4 regions of the Roseibium sp. M-1 genome follow, and region 1 is predicted to be linked to each of the others. Evidence: predicted binding sites of a transcription regulator. Region 1 holds the regulator's gene; each other region holds the start of a gene.
The links. Region 1 encodes PhoB, which activates phosphate uptake and scavenging genes when phosphate is short. Its sites were predicted from a motif close to TGTCATNNANCTGTCAT; they were not measured.
Positions count from the first base shown of each region.

Region 2: the regulator PhoB is predicted to act here: its motif matches at 2,480-2,496, upstream of phnC (phosphonate ABC transporter ATP-binding protein).
Region 3: the regulator PhoB is predicted to act here: its motif matches at 2,220-2,236, upstream of ACX3M4_RS19660 (DUF1045 domain-containing protein).
Region 4: the regulator PhoB is predicted to act here: its motif matches at 2,065-2,081, upstream of ppk2 (polyphosphate kinase 2).

Region 1 covers NZ_CM137257.1:2,262,334-2,268,026, forward strand. The annotation lists gene ACX3M4_RS10230 (Hsp33 family molecular chaperone) at 1-800, opposite strand, end outside; gene argF (ornithine carbamoyltransferase) at 811-1,740, opposite strand; gene ACX3M4_RS10240 (acetylornithine transaminase) at 1,737-2,936, opposite strand; gene ACX3M4_RS10245 (GcrA family cell cycle regulator) at 3,377-3,910, shown strand; gene phoB (phosphate regulon transcriptional regulator PhoB) at 4,186-4,884, opposite strand; gene phoU (phosphate signaling complex protein PhoU) at 4,959-5,654, opposite strand; gene pstB (phosphate ABC transporter ATP-binding protein PstB) at 5,687-5,693, opposite strand, start outside.
Region 2 covers NZ_CM137257.1:1,608,623-1,614,315, reverse strand. The annotation lists gene ACX3M4_RS07350 (HD domain-containing protein) at 203-808, opposite strand; gene ACX3M4_RS07345 (helix-turn-helix domain-containing protein) at 858-1,430, opposite strand; gene ACX3M4_RS07340 (DapH/DapD/GlmU-related protein) at 1,521-2,147, opposite strand; gene phnC (phosphonate ABC transporter ATP-binding protein) at 2,595-3,428, shown strand; gene phnD (phosphonate ABC transporter substrate-binding protein) at 3,486-4,400, shown strand; gene phnE (phosphonate ABC transporter, permease protein PhnE) at 4,477-5,325, shown strand; gene phnE (phosphonate ABC transporter, permease protein PhnE) at 5,336-5,693, shown strand, end outside.
Region 3 covers NZ_CM137257.1:4,338,724-4,344,416, reverse strand. The annotation lists gene ACX3M4_RS19675 (alpha-D-ribose 1-methylphosphonate 5-phosphate C-P-lyase PhnJ) at 1-683, shown strand, start outside; gene phnK (phosphonate C-P lyase system protein PhnK) at 680-1,468, shown strand; gene phnL (phosphonate C-P lyase system protein PhnL) at 1,477-2,181, shown strand; gene ACX3M4_RS19660 (DUF1045 domain-containing protein) at 2,287-3,036, shown strand; gene ACX3M4_RS19655 (alpha-D-ribose 1-methylphosphonate 5-triphosphate diphosphatase) at 3,033-4,178, shown strand; gene phnN (phosphonate metabolism protein/1,5-bisphosphokinase (PRPP-forming) PhnN) at 4,171-4,749, shown strand; gene ACX3M4_RS19645 (hypothetical protein) at 5,091-5,693, shown strand, end outside.
Region 4 covers NZ_CM137257.1:4,757,855-4,763,547, forward strand. The annotation lists gene ACX3M4_RS21635 (carboxyl transferase domain-containing protein) at 1-1,288, opposite strand, end outside; gene ACX3M4_RS21640 (TetR/AcrR family transcriptional regulator) at 1,290-1,967, opposite strand; gene ppk2 (polyphosphate kinase 2) at 2,141-3,049, shown strand; gene ACX3M4_RS21650 (Gfo/Idh/MocA family protein) at 3,579-4,586, shown strand; gene ACX3M4_RS21655 (MBL fold metallo-hydrolase) at 4,869-5,693, opposite strand, start outside.

The sequences.
Region 1 (5,693 bases):
CGCTCGTGAAAGAGGCGGAAGAGCAGCATCTCGACGCTGACTTCCGGGTCCGTCAGCTCCACATCCTTGACCGTGTCGACCAGCGCCTTGGCCTCGACCCAGGCATCGTCCTCCTCGATCTCATGCGGATTGGTGCCTTCCGGCGCGTCGCCCGGATCGATATCGGCCTGCTTCATGCGCTCCGGCGCTTCCGGCAGGAACTGGATCAGAACGCCGCCCGCGGTCCACGACCTGACGGCCCCTTCGCCTTCCCGGCGGGTGAAGAGTTCGCCGACGCCGAGGCGAACCTCGGTCGGGATCTGTTCGGAGCGCTCGAAGTAACGCCGCGCGACGTCCTCCAGCGATACGCCGTCCAGTTCCACCAGACCCTGGTAGCGCTGCATGTGGCGGCCCTGGTCGATGGTCATCGCCAGATGGCCATGGCCGAGCAAAGCTTCCTGTGAGGCCTTGCCGCCCGCCATCAGCTCCTCGACGTGCTCCCGGTCGAAGGTCGCGCAGGCGCGGATGGCATCCGGGGTGGCGAAGTCGACGACGAGCATGGAGACGGGACCGTCCGTCTGTGTCTGCAGGGTAAAGCGGCCGTCGAATTTCAGCGACGTGCCGAGCAGGCTGGTCAGGACGATGGCCTCGGCCAGAAGGCGCGAGACGGGTTCGGGATAATCGTGCCGATCCAGAATGGTTTCCAGCACGGGACCGAGCGCCACCGCGCGGCCGCGCACGTCCAGACCCTCGACGGCAAAGGGCCGGACAGCGTCCAGCCCCGCAGGCATGATGCCCAGTTCCTCAAGATTGAAGGCCACGTAATTCGCCTTATGCTGCGCCGAAGCACCAGGCCAGGATGCCCTTTTGGGCATGGAGCCGGTTCTCGGCTTCGTCGAAGACGACGGAGTTGGGACCGTCCATGACGTCCGAGGTGACTTCCTCACCGCGGTGGGCCGGCAGGCAGTGCATGAAGAGCGCATCGGAATTGGCTTCCGACATCAGCCGCTTGTTGACCTGATAGGCACTGAGGAGATTGTGACGGTTTTCCTCGTCGTCATCTCCCATGGACACCCAGCAGTCGGTTACGACACAGTCGGTTCCCTTGACGGCTTCATAGGGGTCGGTCGTCACGATGATGGACCCGCCCTTGGCGCGGGCCGCCTCGATCAGATCCTTTGGCGGCGCGAGTTCACCAGGCGTTGCGATGCGCAGCTCGAAATCGAGACGCGGCGCGGCATGCACCCAGGAGGCCAGCACGTTGTTGCTGTCCCCGGTCCAGGCAACGCTCTTGCCCTTGATGGAACCGCGATGCTCCTCGAAGGTCATCAGGTCGGCCATGATCTGGCACGGATGCGAGATCTTGGTAAGGCCGTTGATCACCGGCACGGTGGCGTTCTCGGCAAGCTCGCGCAGCTCGTTGTGATCGAGGATGCGGATCATGATGGCATCGACGAAGCGGGACAGCACCCGGGCCGTATCGGCAATGGTCTCGCCGCGGCCGAGCTGCATTTCCGCGCCCGTCAGCATTAGGGTCTCACCGCCAAGTTCGCGCATGCCGACATCGAAGGAGATGCGGGTGCGGGTCGAGGGCTGTTCGAAGATCATTGCCAGCACCTTGCCGGCGAGCGGGCCTTCGCCGCGACGGACACCGTCGCGGCTGGCCTTGATCTTGTGGCCGGTCTCGAGAATGGCGCGCAGTTCGTCGCCCTCGAAGTCGGTCAGGTCGAGAAAGTTGCGGTAGCTTCCGTTTGCTGTCATCCGGTCGCTCCTTCCAGTATTTTCGCTTCCACCGCCAGGGCGGCCTGTTCCAGGCGCTCCACTGCCAGCGCGATTTCCTCTTCGCTCATGGTCAGCGGCGGCATGATGCGCACCACATTGTCGCCGGCGGGAACCGCCAGCAGGCCGACCTCGCGGGCCGCCGCCACATAGTCCCCGACCGGCACGACGCATTTGAGGCCGAGCATCAGGCCGTTGCCGCGCACTTCGGCCAGCACGTCCGGATGGCTGTCGACGAGACCTGCCAGCTTCTGCTTGAAGCTGAGACCCTTCTGTTTGACACCGTCCAGGAAGCCGTCCGCCAGGACCACATCCAGGACCGCGTTGCCGACGGCCATCGCCAGCGGATTGCCGCCGAAAGTGGTGCCGTGGGTCCCGGGCGACAGGGCCGCCGCGGTTTCAGCAGTCGCAAGGCAGGCGCCCATCGGGAAGCCGCCGCCGATGCCCTTGGCAATCGCCATCAGGTCCGGCTCGACGCCAATCCACTGATGGGCGAAGAGCTTGCCGGTGCGGCCGACACCCGTCTGGATCTCGTCGAAGATCAGCAGAATGCCGTTGTCGTCGCAGATCTTGCGGACGGCACGCAGGAACTCGGCCGGGATCTCGCGGATACCGCCCTCGCCCTGAATGGGCTCGATGGCAATGGCCGCGGTCTGCGGGCCGATGACCGCCTTCAGGGCATCGAGATCGCCTGCCGGGATCTGGTCGAAGCCCGGAGCCTTCGGCCCGAAGCCCTCCAGGTATTTCGCCTGGCCGCCGGCCGCGATGGTCGCGATGGTGCGGCCGTGAAACGCGCCTTCAAACGTGACGATATGGAACCGTTCCGGGTTGCCCTGGTCATAGTGATAGCGGCGCGCGCACTTGATCGCTGCTTCCATGGCTTCAGCGCCGGAATTCACGAACAGCACCTTGTCGGCGAAGGTTGCCTCGCACAGGCGCTGCGCCAGCCGCTCGCCTTCCGGCATCTGGTGAAGGTTGGACGTGTGCCAGAGCTTGGCTGCCTGGTCCTGCAACGCCTTGACCAGATGCGGATGGGCATGGCCGAGGGAGTTGACCGCGATGCCGGAACCGCAATCGAGGAATCGTCGGCCGTCGGTGGTCACCAGCCAGACGCCTTCCCCGTGATCGAAAGACAGGTTCGATCTTGCGTAATTTCCGAATAGTGCCGTCGCGGACATAACCTCGTGTGTCTCCTTGAACTTGCCCTTACGGACCCTGCGTCACGCCGACACCGGACCGTCCTCTTCAAAAGATGCCAAAGGGCCAAAACGCAACGTGCCGCCCCGATGAGGCGGCACGCAGCGGTTTCTTATACACTGCCGGTACCCGGCACTGTCAATGGAAATGGCGCACAAGATATTTCCGGCCCAGCTCAAGGCGGATTTCGTAAAATTCTCAAGGACCTCGCCTTATTTGGGGAAAAGTCGGTTCATCCCCAACTGGTTTGAGCCGGGCGGTTGCCTGACAAATTAACGTTATTGTAACCTCTGGGACATGAGACACGAGATCTCGTGAGGCAAATCACTTAGAGGCACTAGATCTGCCAGCATTAGGCGTGCCGATGCATGCTTAACACGGGGTTAATGGCTGCGGAGCGGCCGAACTAAAGGGTGCGGCGATGAGTTGGACGAACGAACGGGTTGAGCTTCTGAAAAAGCTTTGGGGCGAAGGCTTGAGCGCCAGCCAGATTGCAGGCGAGCTGGGTGGAGTGACCCGCAACGCCGTGATCGGCAAGGTGCACCGGCTGGGTCTGTCCGGCCGCGCCAAATCCTCCACAACCAGCGCCAAGCCGCGCCGGGCTCGCCCGGCGACCGGTGCGCCGAGCGCTGCACCGAAGAAACCGTCCTCCCAGCCGCAGTCCATCGGCGCGACGGCCCTCAAGGCCGACTTCGCTCCGGCGCCTGCCGTCGAAGCCAAACCGCGTGTCGAGCCGATCGCGGAGCTGGTGCCGATCTCGCAACGGGCCACGATCCTGACCCTGACCGAGCGGACCTGCAAATGGCCGATCGGCGATCCGGCAACCGACGACTTCTATTTCTGCGGCCGCCAGTCCGATGCGGGCGTGCCCTATTGCGCTCATCACTGCAAAATCGCCTACCAGCCCGTCGCCGACCGCCGCCGCGACCGCAAGACGATGGCCCAGGCCGGCTGAGTGCCGTCTGACAGTCCAGCTCATGAAAAGCCCGCCAAATCGGCGGGCTTTTTTTTAGGATTGCGTAACCCTTTCCGCGTCATCCCGGCCAAGCGAAGCGCGAGCCGGGACCGGGGAGCCAAAAACCTTAGCCGTCAAGCCGATTTTCCAAATACCTCCTTGGGCACACCGGTCCCGGATCTTCGCTTCGCTGCGTCCGGGATGACCAACGAGAGGTAGGTACAAAAAAGCCCGCCTTTCCGGCGGGCTCAATCATTTTGAAGCTCAACGGGGGTTTAGACGGTCGCGGTGAACTGGTCGTTGAAGGCGTAGCCGGCACCGCGAACGGTGCGGATCGGGTCCTTGGCCTTGCCCTTGTTCAGCGCCTTGCGCAGGCGGCCGACATGAACGTCGACCGTGCGTTCGTCCACATAGACATCGTGCCCCCAGACACCGTCCAGAAGCTGCTCGCGCGAGAATACACGGCCTGGCGAAGTCATCAGGAATTCCAGCAGCCGGAACTCGGTCGGGCCCAGGTGGATTTCCTTGGTGCTGCGGCGGACGCGGTGCGTTTCCCGGTCGAGTTCGATATCGCCGGACCGCAGCATGGTCGACACCACTTCGGGGCTTGCCCGGCGCAGGATGGCACGCACGCGGGCCATCAGTTCGGGGACAGAGAAAGGCTTGACGACATAGTCGTCGGCACCTGTCGACAGGCCGCGGATGCGCTCGGCTTCTTCGCCGCGTGCGGTCAGCATGATGACCGGCAGGCGCTCGGTACCTTCCCGCGCCCTCAGGCGGCGGCACAGTTCGATGCCGGAGAGGCCCGGCAGCATCCAGTCAAGCAGCAGCAGGTCCGGCACGCTTTCGCGCAGGCGGATCTCCGCCTCGTCTCCCCGGGCACAAGCCTCGACCGAGTATCCTTCTGCTTCCAAATTGTATCTCAAAAGAAGGCTGAGCGGTTCTTCGTCTTCAACGATGAGCACCTTCGGCATACATCTCGCTCCAATTTCCGCAGCCGGCGCTCCGGCGCCGGCCGTATCGATTTCCGCTTCTGCAAGGCTGGCGGTTAGACGGCGCCGGTCTCGTCGACCTTGGCCCGGTCTTCCGGCAGACGCTCGCCGGTGACCATGTAATAGACGTTCTCCGCGATGTTGGTCGCATGATCGCCGATGCGCTCGATGTTCTTGGCGCAAAACAGCAGATGAACGCACTGGGTGATCACCCGCGGATCTTCCATCATGTAGGTGAGCAGTTCGCGGAAGATGGACGTGTAGATCGCATCAACTTCGGCGTCAGCTTCCTGCACGCGGCGGGCAGCCTCCGCATCCTTGCGCGCATAGGCGTCCAGAACCTGTTTCAGCTGCGACAGGGCAAGCTCGGTCATATGCTCCACACCGATGGCGAGCTTCTTCGACTGCAGGTCGCTGTCGATGGCAATGACGCGTTTGGCAACGTTCTTGGCAAGGTCACCGACCCGTTCCAGGTCGTTGGCAATGCGCGTCGCAGCGGTGATTTCACGCAGATCCTGGCCCATCGGCTGGCGGCGGGCGATCAGCTCGATCAGCTTGACTTCGACCTCATGATAGAGATCGTCCAGGCGCCGGTCGCTCTTGATCGTCGCCCTGGCAAGCTCGGTGTCCTGCGACACCAGAGCCGACACGGCATCTGCGAAAGCTTGCTCGGCCAGGCCGCCCATTTCGGCAACCTTGCCGGCCATTTCCCTCAGTTCCTCGTCATAGGACGAGACGATGTGTTCAGACATCCAGTGTCCCCTTCAGAATTCTTTAAAAATGCCTAGCCG
Region 2 (5,693 bases), 650 kb from region 1:
CGGCTGATCTGCAACCAAAAGGATCGTAGGCCCACGTTTCCTCGTTGAGCAAGCAAAGGTTGCTCCTTGAGGGTTAGTGCGTACAGGCGGGCAGCATGCTGGTTCTGGGGCTTTCCGTTCAGGCTGACTTGGCCTAGTGGAGCGAATTTGACATTTGCTCCAGCGCTAGCGGCAGGGGGATGCAAATGTCAGAATCGAACCACTAGGAGCCCGTCATGTGGTCCCGGGTCCAGCTATCGACGATGTCCCTGATTTGCCGGGTGAGGGCACTCACCTCGGTTCTCTCCCTCCCGTAACCAAGATTGAAGGCATAGAAGTCAGCATCCTGCTTCGGCATCAGCACGTGTTGAAGCATGGTCTCCAGCTTGTCGAAGGCCTTGGCAATCTGGGCTTCAGGTGTCGCGGCTGCAGCATATTCGTCCCAAAGCGCCAGCAGCTCATCGGATAGGTCACGGGGCAGGGGGGCGCAGAGGGTGCGGAAATCCCGCCGCTCGCGGTCCTGACGATCGTCTCCCGGTGTCTGCAACGGCGCAGGCACATCACCTGAAATCGCTTCGCCGAGATCGTGCACGAGGCACAGCTTCAAAAGCATCGGCAAATTGATGTCCTCCAGTTCCTTCTCGAATAGGAGGACCATCAACGCAAGCCGCCAGCTGTGTTCGGCAGTACTTTCCGGACGACCGGAGCGTGTGGCACCTGACCGCAGCGTGTCCTTAAGAAGCTCGGAAGCCTGCAGAAAGGACAGAATGCCGGACAATCGGCCAGGGTCCATGGCGGGGAGGTCTGGAAGAGGGCGCGCATCGGTCATGGTGGAGAAACTAGTCTCCGATGCAAGTTCCAACCATGCGGCGCATAAATTATGCGGCTGTTCTCGCCTCCTCGCGCACGAGACGGACAAAGCGCCCGTCCGATAGTGGCAAACGCGTTATGCGGATCATGCTGTCCGGGATCGTCATCTCGGGATAGTCCGCCCGTTCCGTCCGGTAGACAATGTCCGGCGCATCCACTTCGAACCAGCCGAACTCCTCAAGCCTGCGTTCCGTTTCCCGGATCCCCTCGGATGCGAAGCGCCAGAGTGGACGGTTTAGGAAATCGCTCACGGGTGCACGCCATTCCGATGCCCTTGGGCGAGACATGGCGAGCAAGCGGTGGGTCAGGTCGCAGACGAGATGAACGGCCACCGCAGAACCGGAAACCAGTTCCAGCAATGCCCGGTCGGCCGCGCAGTCCGGCCACGCCCGCAACAGCCGTGTGATCTTCTGCCTATTTGCCTCGTCTGGCTGCGTAACACCGCTTTCCCAGCGGGAGATCCGTGTCTGCGACACACCGAATTCCCGCGCAAGAGACTCCTGCTTGACGCGGTTCAGCACCCGCCACCGGCGCAGGGACGGGCCAAGACTGGTCTGTAGGACGGCGGTTTCCTTGGACATGAGGTCAGTCTAGCCTTTCCTTTGTACCTTGGCACCGGAAAAGGCGAGTAGAGCTTGACCTGTTGGCGCAAGATCTCTGCCGGAGCAAGCCTAACGGTATTTCTCGATAAACTCATCGATTGAGAGATTTCGAAAGTCCGGCAGGCGTTCTTTCAGCTCTGCGTGGTTCCAGTCCCACCAGGATATGTCCATGAGCGCCTGTTCCTGCGCAATCGTGAAGCGCCGCTTGATCTCCTTCGCGGCAACGCCGCCGACAACCGTATAGGGGGCGACGTCCTTGGAAACGACGGCACCGGCAGCAATGATCGCACCGGTGCCGATGGTGACACCTGCCAGAACGGTCACATTGTGACCGATCCAGACGTCATGACCGATGGTGACCCAGTCGTCCTTGCGCCACTGGAAGAAGCCGGCATCGTCGTCGCCCAGGTCATAGGCTGCGGCGCGGTAGGTGAAGTGGTGCTGCGAGGCCCGCCAGGTGGCGTGGTTGCCCGGATTGATGCGGACGCGCCGGGCAATGGAACAGAACTTGCCGATCGTCGACCAGACGACATCGCCGTCCTGCACGATATAGGAATAGTCGTCCATCCGGCTTTCGCGCATTTCGGTGCGTGCACCCACTTCCGTCCAGATGCCGAGCTCGCAGTCCAGCACCCTGGCGTCGGGATGAATGTTCGGGGCTTCGGTCAGGACGGGCTTCTGGTGCGGGGCAGACATAAAGGCTCCATGGTTTCGACGAAAGGCACTCCGGGCAGACATCAATGGTCTGTCGATTGTGTAGTTCCGGTCGGTGGTCTCAGCCGTGCTTCTATAGGGAGCGACACCTTGCCCGGTGACGGATTGATGACGGTCTGATGACTGTATTCAATTCTTTTCAGATCTTTGCCGGCTGAAAAAGTCGCGCCGCCTGAACTTTTTTCCGATCACGCCTGGCCTGGTGCAAACAGGCCGGTTGAGCAACCCTGACTTTCAGCGGTTCAAAGAAGCTTATGAGCACGCTGCGGAAATTGCTTCAGGTCCTTTGGTTCCTCGGGGTATTCGAAGGCGTATGTCATTGATTTGTCATAAATCTTTGACGTTGCAGTCAAGAGACTGTCATCCAAATGTAATCGTCCGGTGGCTCTTGTCGCCCAGCACCACGAACAACACGAACAGGGCTGGCGCGTGATTCAGTTTCAGGAAGTCACCAAGACCTTCGGGTCTCGGACCGCGGTCAACAAGGTCAGTTTTAATATCGACAAACCGCAGATGATCGGCGTCATCGGCCGTTCTGGAGCGGGCAAGTCGACGCTCCTGCGCATGATCAACCGGCTGACGCCGGCGTCGTCGGGCGCGATCCTGTTCGAGGGCCGGGACATCCTCAGCCTCAAGGGAGGCATGATGCGCCGTTGGCAGCGCGACTGCGCCATGGTGTTCCAGCAATTCAATCTCGTGCCGCGCCTGGATGTGGTCACCAACGTGATGCTTGGCCGCCTCAATGGCCATGGCACCTTGAAAAGCCTCTTCAACATCTTCAGCCCGGACGACGTCAATTCTGCCCTGGCCGCGCTCGATCGCCTGGGCATCGCCCAGGAGGCGGTAAAGCGCGCCGAGGAACTGTCCGGCGGCCAGCAGCAGCGCGTCGCGATTGCCCGCGCCCTGATGCAGGATCCGCACATGATCCTGGCGGACGAGCCGATTGCCTCGCTCGATCCGATGAACGCCAAGATCGTCATGGACGCCCTGCGCGAAATCCATGAGCGCGACAACAAGATCGTCCTTTGCAATCTGCACACCCTCGATACGGCTCGCGGCTACTGCGACCGCGTCATCGGCATGCGCGACGGCTATCTGGTGTTCGACGGCGCGCCCGAGGAACTGACGACCGAGGCCGCCCGTGAAATCTACGGCGCGGACGAAAGCTTCAACGAGGCGGCGACATCCACCGCTATCGATGCCGGCCGTGCCGGCGCAAGAGAATCCGCCGGTGCGATGACCCCGGCGGCAGCAGCGGGCTGACCCGGCTGCGCACGTCATACCGTCATCACGACTGAGAACTCTCGGGGAGTGTCCCAAATGAAAATCGTTGCTAAAGTTGCTGCGCTTGCTGCCGTCAGCATGATCGCCCTGAATGCGTCCGTCGCCGGCGCCCAGGAAATTACCGAATTCCGCATTGGCATCCTTGGCGGTGAGAACGCCTCCGACCGTCTGCGTTCCAACGAATGCCTGCGTGAAATGACCGAAGCTGCGCTCGGTGTCCCGACCAAACTCTTCGCTCCGGCCGATTATAACGGCGTTATCGAAGGTCTGCTCGGCGGCAATCTCGACATGGCCTGGCTGGGCGCATCCGGCTATGCCAAGGTTTTCCTGACCGACCCGGAAGCCGTTGAGCCGGTTCTGGTCAAGGTCAACAACGACGGCAGCTACGGCTACTATTCCATCGGTTTTGCGCGCGTTGACAGCGAAATCAACAATCTCGACGACATGAAGGGCAAGACCTTCGGCTTCGGCGACCCGAACTCCACTTCCGGCTACCTGATCCCGTCGATCGAGATCCCGAAACTCGGCTATTCCATGAAGCCGGGCGAGTACTTCTCCGACGTCGTCTTCACCGGCGGCCATGAGCAGACCATCGTCGCGGTCTTCAATGGCGACATCGCCGGTGGCGTGACCTGGGCCGACGGTCTTGGCGAGTGGGAAGACGGTTACAATTCCGGCGCCCTGCGCAAGGCAACCGATGCCGGTCTCGTCGACATGACCGAGATCAAGGAAATCTGGCGCTCGCCGGTGATCCCGGAAGGCCCGGTTGTTCTTTCCAAGAAGCTGCCGGCTGACGTCAAGGAAAAGATGACCGCCCTGATGGCCAACCTCGTCCAGGAAGACAAGGAATGCGGCTACGGCGTGATGGCCGGTGAGGCACGCGGCTTCGAGCCGATCACCCACGACGCCTACAATTCGATCATCGAAGCACGCAAGTCCGTGAACGAGTAATTTCTCCTTCTTGTGTGATGCGCGGGCCGGCCTCCGGCCCGCGTTTTCCTTAATTATCCTTCCAAGGAAACATGAAATGGCCGTTGCTGCTCTCGAGCAGGAAATCCTGTCCATGCGCAAGCGCCGACAGCTCTATTCGCTGATGGGGCTGCTGCTGGTTGTCGCGGTGCTGGTCTCCGGATATTCGAAATCGAATGCGATGAATTCCGGCGGATTTCTGCAGGGCCTGTCCAAGTTCTTCGATTATCCGGGTGAAATCGTCGCCGAGGCCTTTGCCGCCGGTCCCGGCTTTTTCGCACTGGTCCTGCAATATGTTCCGGCCATGCTGGAAACGCTGAACATTGCTGCCGTTGCAACTCTCATCGGAGGCGCGATGGCGGTCGTTCTGGCAATGGCTTCGACCCGCAATGTCGACAGCTACGGCCCGCTCATTCCACTGGTGCGCCGTATGATGGACATCATGCGCGCATTTCCGGAGCTGATCATCGCGCTCTTCCTGATCTTCGTCCTCGGCTCCAGCCCGGTGCCGGCCATGATCGCCGTCGCCTTCCACACCGCCGGGGCGCTGGGCAAGCTGTTTTCGGAAGTGAACGAGAACATCGACCGCAAACCTATCGAAGGGTTGTCGGCCTGTGGGGCAAGCTGGCTGCAGCGGATCCGCTTTGCCGTGATGCCGCAGGTCGCACCGAACTACCTCAGCTATTTCCTGCTCCGGCTTGAAATCAACGTCCGCGCATCCGCCATCCTCGGCTTCGTCGGCGCCGGCGGTATCGGCCAGGAGCTGCGCCGTACAATCGGCTGGGGCCAGGGTGCAGGGGACGAGACCGCAGCGATCTTCGTGCTTCTGTTCGCAACCATCATGGTCATCGATCAGCTGTCGTCGTATCTGCGCGGCAAGCTTGTCGGCTCCGGCCGGGCGCATTGAGGAATCGACCATGACTGATGCTGTTTTCGAACCGGTCGTGACCCGGGAGCTGGTCTGGAACAAGGTACGTCATCGCGCCTTCCTGACCGTCGCCGTCCCGCTGGCGATCCTGACCTACCTTGTCTATACGTGGTTCGCCTTCGGGGTGCCGGGTCTGCTGGCAAAGGCCCAGCCTGACCGGGCAGTCATTCTGGCGACCGACTCCGTTGCCTACAAGGTCCATGTTGCCAAGAGTTTCCGGAACAACGAATTCGAAGTCGCCATCGAAGGCGAGCGGACTGCCACCTACGACAATGCCAAGGTTCCGGACTGGGTTCAGCTTGACGGTGAAAACGGTCTTGTTGACCTCGGGGACGGCTATACCGTGG
Region 3 (5,693 bases), 2.1 Mb from region 1:
ACGACACCACCAACGCGGTCTCCCTGCGCGGCTTCTTCGAGAAGACCGCCGGTATCCGCACCACCTACGAGACGTCGGAGGCAAGCGTCATCCAGACCCGCCACCGCATCCCGGAAAAGACCCTGCGCGAAGACCAGATCATCGTCTTCCAGGTGCCGATCCCCGAACCCCTGCGCTTCCTTGAGCCGCGCGAGACCGAGACCCGCAAGATGCATGCGCTGGAAGACTACGGCCTCATGCATGTGAAGCTTTACGAGGACATCGCCAAGAACGGCCACATCGCCACGACCTACGCCTATCCAGTTAAGGTCAACGACCGCTATGTGATGGATCCCTCGCCGACGCCGAAATTCGACAATCCGAAGATCGACCGGATGGCCGCACTGCAGCTTTATGGCGCCGGCCGCGAAAAGCGCATCTATGCCATTCCGCCCTATACCAAGGTGAAAAGCCTCGATTTTGAGGACTATCCCTTCGAGGTGCAGAAATTCGACAAGCCCTGCGGCCTTTGCGGCGCGGAGAATGTCTATCTCGACGAGGTCATCCTCGACGACAAGGGCGGGCGCATGTTCGTCTGCTCCGACAGCGATTATTGCGAGGAACGCCGCGCCGAGGGCCATCTAGGCCCGATGGCGGCCGCGCACCAGTTCGGCGGCACCAAGGCAGAGGAGTTTGCCCGATGAACGCCTTTGCCGGTTCCGACCCGCTGCTGCAGGTCCACAACGTCACCCGCTACTATGGCGACCGCATCGGCTGTGCGGATGTCTCCTTTGATCTCTGGCCCGGCGAAGTGCTGGCAATCGTCGGCGAAAGCGGCTCCGGCAAGACGACGCTGCTCAACTGCCTGTCGACGCGGCTTGCACCGACGGCGGGCGCCATCGAGTACCGCATGCGCGACGGCACCATGCGCAATCTCTACCAGTTGACTGAAGCAGAGCGGCGCCTGCTGATGCGCACCGACTGGGGCTTCGTGCACCAGAATGCGGCCGACGGCCTGCGCATGAACGTCTCCGCCGGGGCCAATGTCGGCGAGCGGCTGATGGCGGTCGGCGAGCGCCACTACGGCAACATCCGCTCCACCGCCAACGACTGGCTGGGCCGGGTGGAGATCGACAGCGACCGCATCGACGACGATCCCCGCTCCTTCTCCGGTGGCATGCGCCAGCGCCTGCAGATCGCCCGGAACCTCGTCACCCGTCCGCGGTTGGTCTTCATGGACGAGCCGACAGGCGGTCTCGACGTCTCGGTTCAGGCGCGTCTTCTGGACTTGCTGCGCCGTCTGGTGGCCGATCTCGGCCTCTCCGTGGTGATCGTCACGCATGACCTCGCTGTTGCCCGGCTGCTGTCGCACCGGATCATGGTGATGCGGCACGGCAATGTCATCGAGACCGGCCTGACGGATCAGGTGCTCGACGATCCGCGCGAGCCCTATACCCAGCTCCTCGTCTCTTCCATTCTCCAGGTATGAGGTCAGATATGCCCGTACGCCTCTATCTCAACAATGTCGGCAAGTCCTTCACCATGCATCTGCAGGGTGGAGCTGTCATTCCGGTGGTCGACAAGGTCGAGTTCTCGGTCAATGCCGGCGAATGTGTCGTGCTCGGCGGCCCCTCCGGTGCAGGCAAGAGCTCGATCCTGAAGATGATCTACGGCAATTACCGCTGCGACGAGGGCCAGATCCTGGTGACCACCGGCGACGAGATCGTCAACGTCGCTGGGGCCGAGCCGCGCAAGGTTCTGGCACTGCGCGAGAACACGATCGGCTATGTCAGCCAGTTCTTGCGCACCATCCCGCGTGTCTCGGCCGAAGATGTCGTCGCCGAACCCTTGATCGCGCAGGGTGCCAGCGAGGAAGAGGGCGTGGAAACGGCCCGCGCCCTTCTGGCCCGGCTGAATGTGCCCAAACGCCTTTGGTCGCTGCCGCCAGCCACCTTCTCCGGCGGCGAGCAGCAGCGTGTCAACATCGCCCGCGGCTTCATTGCCCACTACCCGATCCTGCTTCTGGACGAGCCGACGGCCTCGCTTGACGCCGCCAACCGGGCTGTGGTGGTCCGGCTGGTGGAAGAGAAGAAGGAAAAGGGCGTTGCCATGGTCGGTATCCTGCATGACCAGGATGTGCGCGAGGAGATCGCCGACCGCATCATCGACGTCACCCGCTTCAGCGCGGACGCCGCCGCCTGATCCGGGAAAGACGGAAAGACTTGCGGGCGGACGGAAACTGTCACAGAACGGTCACCGCCCGCCTTTAGGCCATCATCGGCCACCCTTGAAAATGCGATTCTGCCCATGCGCTACGCTCTCTATTTCGCCGAACCGGCGACCGATCCCCTGATGCAGCTCGGCAATGCCTGGCTGGGAAGGGACACCTTCACCGGAGCAACGCTCTCCCAGCCAAAAGTGCCAGGTCTCGGCGCCGGGCGGTTTCAGGACCTCACCACCGATCCTCGCCGCTATGGCTTCCACGGCACGCTCAAGGCGCCGTTTTCGCTCCACGAAGACCAGAGCGAAGCAACGCTCGTTGAGGCCTGTACAGACTTTGCCCGCGAGATCGCGCCCTATGAGATCCAGAGGCTCGACGTCAATCGGCTTGGCAGGTTCCTGGCACTGACGCCGGAGGTCGAGGAACCGGCACTGCGGGCCTTCGCGTCCCTGTGCGTCCGCCGTTTCGAGCCCTTCCGCGCACCGCTTTCCGAAGCCGATATCGACCGCCGCCGCAAGGCCAATCTCAGCCCGAAGCTCGATGCCTATATGACAGCCTGGGGCTATCCTTACATCTTCGACGAATTCCGCTTCCACATGACGCTCTCCAACAAGCTGGAGAACGACGGCGAAGCGGCGCTGCTGAAAGATGCGGCCGAGGGCTTTTTTGCTGACGTGACCGGCAAGGCACGCACCTGCAGCCACTTCGCCCTTTACGTCGAGCCTGCGCGCGGCGCCCCCTTCCATGTGCATACCGTCTTTCAGCTGACCGGCAGTGTTCGACCTGAGGACGCGCTGGCACAGATCGAACGTCTCTCCCACGAGGAACACGCATGAGCACGCATCCCAAAGTCTTCAAGAACGCCACGTTGATCCTGGCGGACGAAGTATTTGACGGCTCCCTGACGGTCGACGAAAACGGCCGCATCTCCGGTATCGGCTCGCCGAGCGATGCCGACGGCCACGACTGCGAGGGCGACTATCTGCTGCCGGGGCTGGTCGAGCTGCATACCGACCACCTCGAAACCCACTATGCCCCGCGCCCCAAGGTGCGCTGGAACGCGGTCTCCGCGGTGCAGGCGCATGACGCCCAGATTGCCTGTTCCGGCATCACCACCGTCTTCGATGCCCTGCGCGTCGGCATGGATGAGGATGCGGACCTGCGCTATACCGACATGCGCACGCTGGCGGATGCCATCGAGACCGGCCAGCGGGAAAACCGCCTGCGTGCCGACCACTTCATCCACCTGCGCTGCGAGGTTTCCGCGCCGGATGTGCTCGACGCCTTCAAGGTGTTCGAAGACGACGACAGCATCCGCCTTATCTCGCTGATGGACCATACGCCCGGCCAGCGCCAGTTCGTCTCCATGGACGCCTACAAGATCTATTACCAGGGCAAGAAGGGCTTCACCGACGCGCAGATGGAGGAGTTCATTCGCAAACGCCAGGCCCGCGCCAGCAGCCTCGCCCCGGAAAACCGCCAGCAGCTCTCGGCAATTGCCCGGAAGCGGAACATCGCCATCGCCAGCCATGACGATGCGACTGTCGCCCATGTCGACGAAGCCATCGCGCTCAACACGAGGATCGCCGAATTTCCGACGACGCTGGAAGCTGCCAAGGCCTCGCATGAGGCCGGCATGGCGGTGCTGATGGGCGCGCCGAACGTGGTGCGCGGCGGGTCTCACTCGGGCAACATTTCGGCAAAAGATCTCGCCGAGGCCGGTTATCTCGACGTGCTTTCCTCCGATTACGTGCCGATCTCCCTGCTGCAGGCATCCTTCCAGTTGGCCAAGGACATCGAGGCGATCTCTCTGCCCCAGGCCGTCGCCATGGTCACCGCCACCCCGGCCAGGGCCATCGGCCTCAATGATCGCGGCGTGCTGGAAACGGGCCTCAGGGCCGATCTCATCCAGGTGAAGATGGTCGGCGATATCCCGGTGGTGCGCGGCGTCTGGCGCGAGGGCAAGCGCGTTGCCTGACGCGGCTACACCTTCACCCGCCAAGCTCGGTCCTGGACGCATGGTCCTTGTCGTCGGCCCGAGCGGCGCCGGCAAGGACACGCTGATGGAGGCGTTGCGAGACCGGCTCGCCGGCCGGGACGGCATTACCTTCGCGCGGCGGGCGATCACCCGCGACGCCGACCCCAATGCGGAAGACCACGACACGCTGAGCCGGGGCACTTTCGACCGGCTGTGCGCCGCGGGCGAGGTTGCGCTTGCCTGGGAAGCCCACGGTCTCGGCTATGTCCTGCCGACAAGCTGCGACGAGGCGATCCTGGCCGGCGGGACGGTTATCGCCAACGGGTCGCGCAAGGTGCTGAAGACGGCCGCCGACAAATACGAGACGGCTATCGTCCTGCTGATCACCGCTCCGGTCGAAATCCTCGCCGAGCGCCTGGCGGCGCGTGGCAGGGAAAGCCGGGAAGACATTCTGCAGCGCTTGCAGCGCGCCGATCTGGAGCCGGACAACGTTCCCAACCTGATCCGGATCGAGAACACCGGCACGGTGGCGGATGCCGTCAGTCAGATGATGAGCGCACTGGACCTTTGAATCGTCGCCACGCCGCTTCAGGCGAACAGTCGCGGCATTGCTCGACGCCGCTGCGCCAAAACAGCTTCGGCTGAAGGTCTCGATCCGTCCACGAACCCCTCTGATCATACCTAGAGCCGTTCTTTTCCCGGCTTTTTGCCGAATTTCAAGTTGATTGCGAAAACTACTGATGAGATCTACCGTCTGAACCAACATTTAAGGAAATTGGGGTTCAGTCGAACAACCGTTCGCAGAACGTTCAAAAATAAAAAAACCGGGGCAATGCCCCGATCGCTTGGACAATGACATCAGAGTGGGAGTGGTCTGATGGAAAAGTGGTCAGAAGACCCGAGACTTTCTTGATGACGATGAAACTGGATGATTTCAAGTCGGCCGTCATCGTCATGGCGCATCCTGACGACGAGGTCTTGTGGGCCAGTTCCATTCTGGCGTGTGCGCGCAAGGTCATTCTGTGTTACGACGAAGCGCCTCACGATGCCGAGACGACCCTGGGCCGGCAGACGGTCTTCGACAATTTTCCGCTTGAGACTGCCTTCAGCCTGAAGATCACCGAATCTCATAGCTACGGCACCACGGACTGGCGTTCGCCGGAAGAAACCAGCTACGGTCTGCATTGCGGCCGGGACAAGCAGAAATACAAGAAGAACTTCAAGAAAATCGTGAAGGCGCTCGAGGAGCACATTCAGGATGGCGACGTGGTCGTGACCCATAATCCCTGGGGCGAATACGGTCACGAGGAACATGTGCAGGTGTTCCGCGCGGTGGTTCAACTGTGGAAGCGCCGCAAGGGCGTCAGGCTTTTTGTCTCAAGCTATGCCAGCGACCGCGTGCTCTATTTCATGGAACGCAACACCCCCCGGCTCGGGCCCGCGTCCGAGTTGCTGCAGACTGACAAGGTACTGGGAAAGAAGTTGATGGAACACTATCAGGCCCACAATTGCTGG
Region 4 (5,693 bases), 2.5 Mb from region 1:
AATAGGCGCGGCCGCACATGCCGTAATTGCCGGCACCGAAGGAGCCGCCGACCAGCATGGTGATTTTCGGAACGGAGGTGGTGGCGACCGCCGTCACCAGCTTGGCGCCGTCCTTGGCGATGCCGCCGCTTTCATATTTGCGGCCGACCATGAAGCCGGTGATGTTCTGCAGGAAGACCAGCGGAACCTTGCGCTGGGAGCAGAGCTCGACGAAATGGGCGCCCTTGACCGCGCTTTCGGAGAAGAGCACGCCGTTGTTGGCGATGATGCCGACGGGCATGCCGTGGATATGGGCAAAGCCGCAGACAAGCGTGGTGCCGTAGCGGGCCTTGAACTCGTCGAAGCGGGAGCCGTCAACAACGCGGGCAATGACCTCGCGGATGTCATAGGGGGTCTTCAGATCCGCCGGAACGACGCCGAGGATTTCTTCCGGATCATAGAGCGGATCTTCCGGTGTCTGCAGGGCAACGGTCTGCGGCTTGGTGCGGTTGAGGCTGGCAATCGCCCGCCGTGCCAGCGCCAAGGCATGGGCGTCGTCACGGGCAAGGTGGTCGGCGACGCCGGAAAGACGGGTGTGAACGTCACCGCCGCCGAGATCTTCGGCGGTCACTTCTTCGCCGGTCGCCGCCTTCACCAAAGGAGGACCGGCCAGGAAGATGGTGCCCTGGTTCTTGACGATGATGGTTTCGTCGGACATCGCCGGCACATAGGCGCCGCCTGCCGTGCAGGAGCCCATGACAACGGCAATCTGGGCGATGCCCTTCGCCGACATGTTGGCCTGATTGAAGAAGATCCGGCCGAAATGGTCGCGGTCCGGGAAGACCTCGTCCTGATTGGGCAGGTTGGCGCCGCCACTGTCGACCAGATAGATGCAGGGCAGGTTGCTTTCCGAAGCGATTTCCTGGGCCCGCAGGTGCTTCTTCACCGACATCGGATAATAGGTGCCGCCTTTGACGGTGGCATCATTCGCCAGGATCATCACCTCGCGGCCCTCGACCCGGCCGATGCCGGCGATCATGCCGGCTGCAGGTGCCGCGCCGTCATACATTTCATGGGCGGCGAGCATGCCGACTTCGAGAAAGGGCGAACCCGGATCGAGCAGGCGCGACACGCGTTCGCGCGGCAGGATCTTGCCGCGGGAGACATGCCGCTGGCGGGCGGTCTCGCCGCCGCCGTCCAGAGCGGTCTTCGCTGCCGCCTTGACCACGTCCATGGCGGTCTCGTGAGCAGCCTTGTTGGCGGCAAACTGTTCGCTTCTCGGCGAAAGGCTCGATTTCAGGATGCTCATGTCACCCGGTCTCCCCTTGGGATTTGGTCGATTGCGGCGCGACGGCCTTGCGCGCCAGGTCCAGATAAAGCTCTTCGATGTCCAGCTTCGAAAGACGTCCGCCCTCGCGGTACCAGCTCGGAATGCCGGTCAGCATGGCGATGATGGCTCGCGTTGCGACCCGCGGTTCGCGCACGCTGTATTGGCCCGCCTGCGACCCCTCTTCCAGGATGCGGGTCAGGATCGCCTCGTAGCGGCGGCGCTCGGTCTCCACGACCTCGAAATTTTCCGGCTCCAGATTGCGCAGCTCCATATAGGAAATGAAGACCTCGTCGGCGCGTTCCAGGTGATAGCGGATATGGAAGCGCACGAACCGCTCCAGCGGGTCGGTGCCTGGGGCAAATTCGGCCGCCTCCCAGGCGGCGATGAGTTCGGCCATATGGGCCAGCATCAGGTCCTTCAGGATGTCCTGCTTGGTCGGGAAGTGATTGTAGAGCGCACCCGGCTGGACGCCGACATCGGCGGCGATCTCGCGCATGGAGACGGCAGCATATCCGGAGGCGGCAAACCGCTTCAGCGCCGCCTTGCGCACACGCTCGGCGGTCTCCTGTCCCTTTGCCGTTGTCTGGGCCCTGGATTGGGCCCTGCTTGAGACTTTGGCTGGGGCGCGGCTTTGCGATCCGGTGGCGCTGCTTGCCATCTCGTCCTCCCTTGCCTCAAGAAATAAATGAACGTTCGTTCATTTACAAGCCTCTTTGTATGGACACGGCCTTGATAATTTGAAGAGACGGGCCGACTGTCAAAAAACTTACATGGATAAGCTGTTCACACTGCCTGAGCATTTCACGCCGGAATTTCTAGAGGGACCGATTGATGAGCGAAGAGAGTGCAAAGAGCTGGGTTGAGGCCGAATGGGCGGACAGCCTCGATGAAGAGCTGGAGATGGAAATCGATGATTTCCTGGTCGCCAAGGATCTCGCCTTCATCTCCGACAAGAAGCACAAGTCCGGAATTGACCGGAACACATATTTCCACGAGCTGCTGCGGCTGCAATCCGAGCTGGTGAAGCTGCAGGACTGGGTGCAGCACACGGGCGAGAAGATCGTCATCATCTTCGAGGGCCGCGATGCCGCCGGCAAGGGCGGGGTGATCAAGCGCATCACCCAGCGGCTCAACCCGCGTGTCGCCCGTGTGGTCGCCCTGCCGGCCCCGACCGACCGCGAAAAGACCCAGTGGTATTTCCAGCGCTATGTGCCGCATCTGCCGGCCGCCGGCGAAATGGTTCTCTTCGACCGCTCCTGGTACAACCGCTCGGGCGTCGAGCGCGTGATGGGCTTTGCCAATGCGGATCAGGTGGAGCAGTTCTATAATGACGTTCCTGAATTCGAGCGCATGATCGTGCGGTCCGGCATCCGTCTCATCAAATACTGGTTCTCCATCACCGATGAGGAACAGCAGCTGCGCTTCCTGATGCGCATCCACGACCCGCTGAAACAGTGGAAGCTGTCGCCGATGGACCTGGAATCGCGGGTGCGCTGGGAGGACTACACCAAGGCCAAGGAAGAGACCTTCGAACGGACCAACATTCCCGAAGCCCCCTGGTTCATCGTCGAAGGCAACGACAAGAAGCAGGCCCGCCTCAACTGCATCTCGCACCTGCTGTCGATGATCCCGTACGAGGAAGTGCCGCACGACCCGATCACGCTGCCCGAGCGCCGCTACAATTCCAACTACGAGCGCAAGGTCCTGCCGGAACATCTCTACGTGCCGGAGAAATACTGAGGTCGAGGGGGGCGTCGAAATTTGCCGGGTTGTCACCCCGGACAAGCGGAGCGCAGATCCGGGGCCTACTCGCAAGACAACTTGCTGAAGATCCTGCATTTACTCGACCGGCTGCTGACAAACTAGTGGAGCGAATTTGACATTTGAGTCCCGCTCGCGGCTAGGCTGATGCTCAAATATCAAATTCAAAAGCTCCACTAGAATCATATATTTATCTAGTGGTTCTTATGATTGTGACATTTGCTCCAGCGCTAGCAGCAGGGGGATGCAAATGTCAGAATCGAACCACTAGCGCTCTGGAAATGAGTGGGTCCCGGGTCTCCCTTTGGTCGCCCGGGATGACCCTGGAAGCAATTCGGGCAAAGCATCCCATGAAGCCTTCACTAATTGAATCTGGCTTGTTCAGAGCGCTTATTGCCAGAACGTGAGATGCCAACCTGTCTTCGGCTCCGGCATTCCACCCTTGCGGACCTAAATCGTTTTATGTCATCTGATGGGCGTGCCTCAGATTTTTGAAAAGGATGCCGGTATGAGCGGAAAGACTATCAGGTGGGGGATCGTTTCGACCGCAAGGATCGGGTTGGAAAAGGTCATTCCGGGCATCCAGCGCTCGAAGACCGGGATTGCCCATGCGATTGCCTCGCGCGGGCTGGAACGGGCGCAGGAAGCGGCCGGCAAGCTCGGCATCGGGAAGGCCTACGGCTCCTATGAGGAGCTGCTCGCCGATCCGGACATCGACGCGATCTATAATCCGCTGCCCAACCACATGCATGTGCCGGTGACGATCCAGGCCGTTCAGGCGGGCAAGCATGTGCTGTGTGAAAAGCCGGTAGGTCTCAATGCGGAAGAGGCGAAACAGCTTCTCGATCTGCCCAAGGACAAGCTCGTCGCCGAAGGCTTCATGGTGCGGGCGCACCCGCAGTGGATCCGCGCCCGGGACATCGTGCGGTCCGGCGAGCTGGGCGAGCTCAAGGCGATCCAGACCTTTTTCAGCTATTTCAATGCCGACCCCGGCAATATCCGCAACAAGGCCGATATCGGCGGCGGTGCCCTGCTCGACATCGGCTGCTACACCATGCTCGCGGGCCGCTATTTCTTCGATGCCGAACCGCAGCGCGTCGTCTCCCTGATCGACCGGGACCCGGATTTCGGCACCGATCGCATGACCAGCGCATTGCTCGATTTCGGCAACAACCGGCACCTGACCTTCACTGTCTCCACCCAGCTGACGCCCTATCAGCGCATTCAGCTCGTCGGCACGAAGAAGCGGCTGGAGATCGTCATCCCCTTCAACGCGCCCCAGGGCGACGCAGTGCAGATCCGCCTCGACGATGGCTCGCTTCTGGGCGACGCCTCGATGCAGTCGCAGATCATCGCGCCATCTGACCAGTATGCGGAACTGGCCGATGTTTTCGGCCGGGCGATTTCCGGCGAGGCACCGCTGCCCTATGGCGCGGCGGACGCGGTCCAGAACATGAAGATTCTCGATGCGATCTTTGCCTCAGCGGAAAAGGACGGCTGGGTGAACCTCGCCTGATCCTGAGTGTGCACCAATGCGGGTCCCGGTCTCGAGCCGGGACCTTCTGTTTTTAGAAAACTTTCAGGTCGTCATCCCGGACGCAGCGGAGCGAAGATCCGGGACCGGCGAGCCACGACGCTCTCATATTTCGGCTCTCGTGCTTCCCCGGTCCCGGCTCGCGCTCCGCTTGGCCGGGATGACGGCGGTGGATTTGTTTCCGGTCTTAAGGCCTGTTCCAATTCCGGGTTTTCTGGCGATCTGGCAATGCCTCTCGCCGTGGTGCCGAACCAACCCTGGCACTTACAGCTGAGAAAACCCGAACCCGTCTCCCTGCCGATCCAGAACGCCGAAGCCGCTGTTCTGGAGATGCGTCACAGCGAAGGGAACACGATCTGCCGAAATCCTCTCGAACAGCTGGCGGCGCGTCTGCACGGCGAGACCCGGATCGCTGTCGAGCGCATAGGTGACGCCGGGATTGGCGAATTGCAGTTCCCCGCAAACAATGGCGTCGGCGATCAGAAGAAGCTCGCCTTTCCCGGATCCCAGATGAACCACCTGGTGGCCCGGCGTGTGTCCGGGCGCCGGCAGCAGGGTGATGCCGCTGCCGAGATCCGTCTCGCCCTCGTACAGCCGTATCTGATCGGCAACGGGCTTCGCCAGCGACTGGATCAGCCGGATCAGCGGCCGCTTGTCTTCCGGTACTGCATCCGGCAGGCCTGCATCGGTCCAGAAATTCCATTCTGTTGCCTGAAAATGGATCTCGGCATTCGGGAAGAGGCTTTCGCCGGCATGCGACAGGCCGCCGATATGATCGGCATGCATATGCGTGACGATGATATCCGTGACGGCGGCGCGGTCTGCGGCCTTTGCCTCATCCTGCCAGTCAAGGGTGCCGCTGGCCGGAAACCGCTCCCGCAGCCAGGTGCCTGACCCGGCGTCGACGAGGACCTTTCTCGATCCGGTTTCGATCAGCCAGGTGTTGGCACCGAAGCGGGCGGCCGGTGTCACCTTTTCCAGCTCGGCCGAGGAAAGGTTCGAAAAATAGGCGGCCGGGATGTCCAGATATCCATCCGAGAGGGCGGTGATCGTCAGGTCTCCGAGAGACCGGGTGGGGTGGGTAGTGCG